Regions from separate parts of the Listeria sp. Marseille-Q6474 genome, predicted to be linked through region 1. Evidence: a T-box and tRNA genes for the amino acid it is inferred to sense, from the RefSeq annotation. Region 1 holds a T-box; the other holds one or more tRNA genes.
What was found. A T-box is a leader RNA that pairs with one kind of tRNA and senses whether it is charged. The one in region 1 lies ahead of OC533_RS00710 (valine--tRNA ligase), so its partner is inferred to be a tRNA-Val.
Positions count from the first base shown of each region.

Region 2: it has a tRNA-Val gene. The T-box ahead of OC533_RS00710 (valine--tRNA ligase) is inferred to sense a tRNA for this amino acid. The anticodon was not compared.

Region 1 is NZ_CAMPPS010000001.1:144,246-148,556, forward strand. It holds gene hemL (glutamate-1-semialdehyde 2,1-aminomutase) at 1-1,086, shown strand, start outside; T-box leader at 1,134-1,360, shown strand; gene OC533_RS00710 (valine--tRNA ligase) at 1,408-4,056, shown strand; gene OC533_RS00715 (bifunctional folylpolyglutamate synthase/dihydrofolate synthase) at 4,120-4,311, shown strand, end outside.
Region 2 is NZ_CAMPPS010000001.1:1,697,212-1,701,522, forward strand. It holds gene OC533_RS08470 (hypothetical protein) at 1-1,625, shown strand, start outside; tRNA gene OC533_RS08475 (tRNA-Val) at 1,671-1,743, opposite strand; gene OC533_RS08480 (LacI family DNA-binding transcriptional regulator) at 1,765-2,790, opposite strand; gene OC533_RS08485 (sugar phosphorylase) at 3,013-4,311, shown strand, end outside.

The sequences.
Region 1 (4,311 bases):
CATGCGGATCCTTCTGTTGTTAATGCGATAACAAACGCAGCTATGAAAGGAACTAGCTTTGGTACACCTACAGAAATTGAGACAGAACTAGCAAAACTCGTAATTGAGCGCGTTCCATCTATCGAAATAGTGCGTATGGTTTCTTCGGGAACAGAAGCAACAATGAGCGCTATTCGTTTAGCTCGTGGATACACGAAAAGAGAAAAAATCTTGAAATTTGAAGGAAGTTACCATGGTCACGGAGATTCTTTATTAATCAAAGCTGGTTCAGGGGTTGCAACATTAGGATTACCTGACTCGCCTGGAGTTACAAAAGGTCTTGCTGCTGATACAATTACTGTTCCATACAATGACGTAGAAGGCGCCAAACTAGCTTTTGAAAAATTTGGTGAAGAAATAGCAGCTGTTATCGTGGAGCCAGTCGCAGGAAACATGGGTGTTGTCCCTCCAATTGATGGTTTCTTAGAAGGATTACGAGAACTAACAACTGAATACGGTGCGCTACTGATCTTTGATGAAGTTATGACAGGCTTCCGTGTAGACTATTATTCTGCCCAAGGATACTATGTTGTAACCCCAGACATTACTTGTTTAGGAAAAGTAATCGGCGGTGGATTACCAGTTGGTGCTTATGGTGGTAAAAAAGAAATCATGGAACAAATTGCTCCAGCCGGTTCTATCTACCAAGCTGGTACTTTATCAGGTAATCCGTTAGCAATGAATGCTGGATTTGAAACGGTTCGACAATTAACACCACAACATTATGATGTATTCCGTTCCTTGATTAAGCGCATGGAAGAAGGCTTGACCGAAATTTCAAATAGACACGAAGTACCACTATCAATAAACAAGGCAGGCTCGATGTTCGGCTTTTTCTTCACTGATCAAAAAGTCACTAACTTTGATACTGCTAAAACAAGTGATTTAGAATTTTTCAGAAACTACTACCGAGAAATGTTAGCGCAAGGTATTTTTCTACCACCATCTCAGTTTGAAGGCGTTTTTATTTCTACAATGCATACTGAAAAAGAAATTGATGCGACTTTAGAAGCTTTTGACATTACCTGTAAAATGCTTCGCGGCTAATTGACGAATCTACAAACATTTGTTAAAATTATTTTTAGTATATAGAACTAAATGCGATGAAGAGGAAGAGTAGGTCATTTATTTTTCTAAGAGAGAAAGCGGTCGGTGCAAGCTTTCAAAAATAATGTCTGAAGGTAGCCTTGGAGCAGTTTTCCTGAAATAATAGTAGGGAATAACCGGTAGATCTCGTCTATCGTTAAAACAATGAAGTGCCTATATTTCTTATTGTAGGTAAAAAGGTGGTACCGCGAATAATACTCTTTTCGTCCTTTTATTAGGATGAGAAGAGTTTTTTATTTTGCTTAAAAAGGAGGAATCGTTATGACAGAACAAAACGAAATAAATATGCCTACCAAATACGAACCTAGTAATGTAGAGGCCGGGAAATATAAATGGTGGTTAGAAAAAGAGTTTTTTAAAGCAGAAGGTAATACTGATAAAAAGCCTTATAGCATTGTAATCCCGCCACCAAATGTAACCGGAAAACTTCATCTGGGGCATGCTTGGGATACAACATTACAAGATATAATTACTCGTATGAAAAGAATGCAAGGCTTTGATACACTTTATTTACCAGGGATGGACCATGCCGGTATAGCTACACAAGCAAAAGTAGAAGCTAAATTAAAAGAAGAAAATATTTCTCGTTATGATTTAGGTCGAGAAAAATTCGTTGATAAAACATGGGAATGGAAAGAAGAATATGCTGATTTTATCCGAGAACAGTGGGAAAAATTAGGTCTAGGTTTAGATTATTCCAGAGAACGTTTTACTTTAGATGCCGGCTTATCTGATGCAGTAAAAAAAGTATTTGTTACGCTATACAATAAAGGGCTTATTTATCGTGGACAGTACATTATAAACTGGGATCCAGAAGCAAAAACAGCATTATCAGATATTGAAGTTATTCATAAAGATATAGAAGGAAGTTTTTATCATCTAAAATATCCACTTACTGATGGATCAGGATATTTAGAAGTTGCAACAACCAGACCAGAAACAATTCCTGGAGATACTGCAGTTGCTGTACATCCAAAAGATGAAAGATACCAACACTTAATTGGTAAAACGATTATGTTGCCTATTTTGAACAGAGAAATTCCCATCGTTGCTGATGAATACGTAGAAAGAGAATTTGGTTCAGGAGCAGTGAAAATCACTCCAGCGCATGATCCAAACGACTTTGAAGTAGGCAATCGTCATGATTTACCAAGAATAATTGTAATGCACGAAGATGGAACAATGAATGATAATGCTGGTAAATATGATGGTTTAGATCGTTTTGTTGCAAGAAAAGCTATTATTCAAGACTTTAAAGATTTAGGCTTATTTATAAAACAAGAACCTCATCTTCATTCAGTAGGACATTCTGAAAGAACAGGCGCTGTAGTAGAACCGTATCTTTCATTGCAGTGGTTCGTTAAAATGGAACCTCTTGCAGCTGAAGCATTAGCACTTCAAAAAACAGAAGACAAAGTAAATTTTGTACCTGCTAGATTTGAAAAAACATATGAAACTTGGATGGATAATATTCACGATTGGTGTATTTCTCGCCAATTATGGTGGGGGCATAGAATCCCTGCTTGGTATCACAAAGAAACTGGCGAAATCTACGTTGGTGAGATTGAGCCTGAAAACCTAGATCAATGGGAGCAAGATGAAGATGTTCTTGATACTTGGTTTAGTTCTGCTTTATGGCCATTTTCTACTATGGGTTGGCCTGACACTGAAAATCCTGATTACAAACATTTCTTCCCAACTAATACATTAGTAACTGGTTACGATATCATCTTTTTCTGGGTATCAAGAATGATTTTCCAATCTGTTGAATTTACAGGAGAAAGACCTTTTAAAGATACTTTAATTCATGGTTTGGTACGTGATTCAGAAGGGCGCAAAATGTCTAAATCACTTGGTAACGGAGTAGATCCAATTGAAGTTATTGACAAGTATGGAGCCGATTCATTACGCTACACACTTGCAACTGGTTCCTCACCTGGTCAAGACTTGAAATTTAGTTTTGAAAAAGTAGAGTCTACTTGGAATTTCATTAATAAAATTTGGAATGCATCACGATTTGTATTAATGAATCTTGATGGTATGAAATATGATGAAATCGACCTATCTAATGTGACTGAAGTTAGTGATAAGTGGATCTTAACAAGACTAAATGAAACCATTCAAGCAGTTACTTCTCTAGGTGAAAAATATGAATTTGGTGAAGTTGGCCGAACTTTGTATAACTTTATTTGGGATGATTTTTGTGATTGGTATATTGAAATTGCTAAAATTCCATTATACGGAGAAGATGAAGTTGCTAAACAAACTACAAGATCAGTACTTGCATATACTTTAAATACTACAATGCGCTTGCTACATCCTTTCATGCCATTTGTAACAGAAGAAATTTGGCAAAACTTGCCTCATGAAGGTGAATCTATCACCATTTCCAACTGGCCTGACGTTAATGAGCAACAAATGGACTCAAAAGCATCAACTGCAATGCGGACATTAGTTGAAGTAATTCGAGCTGTACGAAATATCCGTGCAGAAGTGAATACGCCTCTTAGCAAACCAATCGTGCTCGAAATAAAACCAAAAGATGAAACTTATAAAGAAATTTTAGAACAAAACATCTCTTATATAGAACGTTTTTGTAATCCGGAAAAAGTTACTATAGCATTTGACATTGAGCCTTCTAAGACTGCAATGACAGCTGTTGTTTCTGGCGCTGAGATATTTATTCCATTAGAGGCATTAATTGATTTAGACGTAGAAATCGCTCGCCTTGAAAAAGAACTGGAAAAATGGAATAAAGAAGTAGCTAGAGTTCAAGGTAAACTAAATAACGAACGTTTCATTAGTAAAGCTCCTGAAAATGTTGTAGCAGAAGAACGCTTAAAAGAAAAAGATTATCTAGAGAAAAAAGCTTCAGTTCTTGAAAGGATTGAAACGTTGAAAGAAGTTTAATAAAATGATTTGACCTTATCATAAAATCGTGTGGTAAGGTCATTTTTTAAGGTGGTTAAAAAGATGGCATTAAAATCGTATCAGGAAGCTTTGGATTGGATTCATGGCACGCTTCGTTTAGGAATAAAACCCGGATTAGCTCGAATGGAATATATAATGGAAAAGCTTAACCATCCGGAAAAGGCTAATAAGTGGGTACATATAGCTGGCACTAATGGGAAAGGGTCTACTCTAACATTTATTAGAAGTAGTTTA
Region 2 (4,311 bases), 1.6 Mb from region 1:
AAGCTAGTTTTAATGATGAGAAAAAAGTAACGGTTCTAATTCGTGATTTACATTTAAATGATATTTTCTTAATTGAAACAACTATTGAACGTAAATATGAAGAAAGCAGCATTCGTAACCAATTTTTCCGCTGGATTTATTCGGCTCCAAATTCATACTGGGCTTACGGAAAGTATCGTTTTGAATTGAAGAACGAGACAGGACAGAATTTAGAAACGAATTTCCATTATTTCCGCGATGAAGCAGGGGCAATTTTAGATAAAGAAAAAGTTATTATTGAAAATAGCCAATCTTATACAATCGAAAAAGAAGACTATATTGGAAATGATCCAAAAGAGTTTGAACTTACGCCATTTATTGATTTTGTTACTGAAAAGACTTATCCAGAAATTACCAAAGCAATCAGTGACGTTTATCAGAAATTCTATCAAGTGGATTTAGCCAGTTTTGCTGGTGATTTGGTTTCCGAATTAGATGCATTACCTTCTTTAAAACATAAAATTAGGCATGCGATTGATTTTGTTCAAAAAGAAATATACTATTTGTATAATGAAACGGAAATGGATGGACATGAGCCTCAAGCGGCAGAAGTAACTTATCAGACGAAACAAGGTGATTGCAAGGCGAAAACGGTTCTTTTAAAAGTTATTTTAGATTATTTAGAAGTCGATTCAGAGCTGATTTTGGTTAATTATGGCAGTGATGTCTTTTTACCGGTTTATACGCCGTCACCATTTAATTTTAACCATGCGATTTTAAAAGTAACAGATGATAATCAAGTTTATTTTATTGATGCCACAATGAGTAGTGACCAAGGCTTTTTAGCTAACCGCCAAAGAAATAGTTTCATGTATTATTTGGAAATTAAACCAGGAACCGAATTACAAAAACAAGAGCCTTTTCAAGATAGAACGCCTTCTGTTGAAGAAATTTTCCGATGTGATGTTAAAGGAAATGAAGCCGAGGTTGTTTTTGAAAGAAAATTACGCGGTGGAATGGCAAACGGATCACGTGAAATGTTTAAAAATGAATCAAATAAAGATATTGTTAATCGCTATAACTTCGCGATTTATAGCAATATGACTTTATATAAAAAATATGAAGAAAATGAGATTGATAAGCACTTTAATAACACGTCCATTCAAATTGTGGAAGATAATAAGGAAATGAATGAGATTTCGCTAGTTTATAAAGCAACAATAACTGACCCATATATTGTAGAAAACAAAAAACGCTTTTTACATTTTTGGAGTTGGGGTAATTTTATTGATGATGGCGCGGAAAAACATTTCCATAAAGATTTCCCGTATTGGGTTGATCGAAATATCATCAAAATGGAGATTCATTTAACGACTGACCACTCGATAGATCAGACGGATTCCTATACACGTCAAGAATGTGACATCAAGTCTAAGTATTTAAATCATCGTGTGACGAAGAAAATTCACAAAAACGGTGCTTCGTGTTATTTAGAGTATCGTCCATATCACAACCTTACTATTTCTGGGAAAGATTTAGAAGAATATATTAAAGCTAATAAAAAAGTTCTAGATAGTAACTGGGGAATTGGTATTGATATCATTGAAGATGGTCTGTTTAAGAAATTAGGTAAGCTATTTAAATAAACGTAAAAAAAGCATCCCTTTCTATAAGGGGTGCTTTTTTATAAATGGTCCCGACTGGTCTCGAACCAGCGACCCCCACCATGTCAAGGTGATACTCTCCCAACTGAGCTACAGGACCAAGTAAACTCAGAAAATAAGCTTAATCGTTTATTTTCTGAATGGATTCACGTTCAATCATTTCGGTTTTAATGATGGTTGTTTTTGGTACGTTTTTATCTTGGTGGATTAAGCGAAATAATAAGTTAGTCGCTTTTTTTCCTAGTTTATTAATTGGTATATCAATAGAAGTAAGTGGCGGTGACAAGAAAGATGATGCTACTTTATCATTATAGCCGATGACAGAAAAATCTGCAGGTATTTGTAAATTTTTATCGGCTGCCATTTTATAAATACTAAGTACTTTTAAATCGTCGGTTGCGAAAACTGCGGTTGGTTTATCGGTGCTTTCCATTAGGCGTAATGCGGCTTTGTAACTGTCTTCAATGCTATAACCGCTATCAATAATCCAGTCATTGCGAAGGTCTAATTGGTGGTCAAATAGGCAGCTTCGAAAACCAGCAAGGCGATCAATCGAAACATGATAATCAAGTGGCGCGTGGATACAAGCAATTTTCTTATGACCTTGCTTGATTAAATGTTTAGTTAGAGCATAACTATCACCAAAATTGTCTGTGTCAACGGAATAAATATTTTTGTAATGTCCTTCTACTTTTCCGGTAACGACAATGGGGATATTATACGGGTCTAATTGATGGAAAAAATCTTCATCAGCCGGGGAACTTAGCATAATTATACCTTTAATCATTTTTTCTTGGATTTTTGAGAGGCATTTTTTGAGTTCGTCTTCGCTGTTTTTGGCGGTCTGAAGAATAAGGTCGAAATTTTCCAACTCAGCTTGAGTGGAAATGGATTGAATTATTTCGGAAAAAAATGGATTTCCTGTTGTTGTGGTTGTGGAGCGATTTGAGATAACCATGATAGCATCAAAGCCTGAAGAAGTAAGTGCGCGAGCTAGTTTGCTGGGCTGGTAGTTGAGTTCATCAATCGCTTCTAATACTTTTTGTCTTGATTCTTTGGAAATATTAGCTTGATTGTTTAGTACTCTGGATACCGTTGATTTTGAAACTCCCGCGTGTTTTGCTATGTCATAAATGGTAGCTGCCAAGGTAATCTTCCTTTCTCTATTGTTTCCGGTATCGGTTCCGGTCATTATCATCCATGTTTATATTACTCAATTTTACCCTAAATGTCCAACTAGATGTTATATAGGGATAAAAACTCAATACTGTCAACATGTTAGGAAATTCCTTTTAAAATGTGTTTGACAGAAAGCGCTTTCCATACTATAATTCTTTTTGTGGGAGCGCTCCCGGTTAGGAGGTAAATGATGACGAATTTAAGAAAACGACTTTCGCGGTTATATTCTGAAGATGTAGTTGAGAGTTTAGCAACGAGAATTGAAGCCCGGGTAAACCAAACGAAACAAAGAAAGTTAGTACGAAAAGACAAATGGGACGAGAAAGATATTGTTTTAATTACATATGGAGACCAATTTAAAGAGGAATCCAAAAAAACTTTACCAACCTTTAAGAAAATGTATGATCGTTATTTAAAATCGACTTTTGAGGTAGTACATTTCCTACCTTTCTATCCTTATTCCTCGGATGATGGGTTTTCGGTTATTGATTACAAAGCGGTTAATCCGGAGCTTGGTGATTGGGAAGATATTAAGGAAATGGAAAAGTCGGCGCGATTGATGTTTGATTTTGTTTGTAATCATATGTCGGCGAAAAGTGAGTGGTTTAAGCGATATTTAGCGGGTGATAAGGAATTTCAAAACTTTTTTGTGGAAATGGATCCTGATACTGACCTTAGTTCGGTTACAAGACCACGTGCAACACCAGTGCTCACGCCGTTTCAATTTGCTTCTGGTAAAGAGGGTTATATTTGGACGACGTTTAGTGAGGATCAGATTGATTTAAACTTTGCTTGTCCGGAAGTGCTTTACAAGATGATTGATGTTTTGATGTTCTATTTAGAAGAAGGTGCGGAATATGTGCGACTTGATGCGGTTGGCTTTATGTGGAAAGTGCCGGGAACGAGCTCGATTCACTTAGATGAAACGCATGAAATCGTGAAATTATTTAGAGATTTAGTAGACATGGCAGCACCAGGGACGATTATTATAACCGAAACCAACGTGCCGCATGTTGATAATATTAGTTATTTTGGAAATGGTGAAAAGGAAGCGCATATGGTTTATCAATTCCCGCTTCCACCACTTGTGCTCCATGCGATACATCATGGCAATGCGGAGTTTTTAAGCAATTGGGCGAAAGGTTTAGAGCTCCCAGAAGGCAAGCGCACATTCTTTAATTTCCTCGCTTCACATGATGGAATTGGCTTAAATCCAGTGCGCGGAATTATTCCAGAAGCAGACATTTTAGCATTGGTAGATGATTTGGAAAAAGAAGGAGCACTCGTTTCTTATAAACAAAATCCAGATGGTACGAAAAGTCCGTATGAAATTAATGTGACTTACATGGATGCGTTAAGTAAACAAGCGGATACTGATGACTTGAGGCTGGCGAGATTTCTCGTCGCTCATGCAGTACTAATGTCTATCCCAGGCGTTCCGGCTGTTTATGTTCAAAGTATTTTAGGAAGTCGCAATGATTATTCAGGC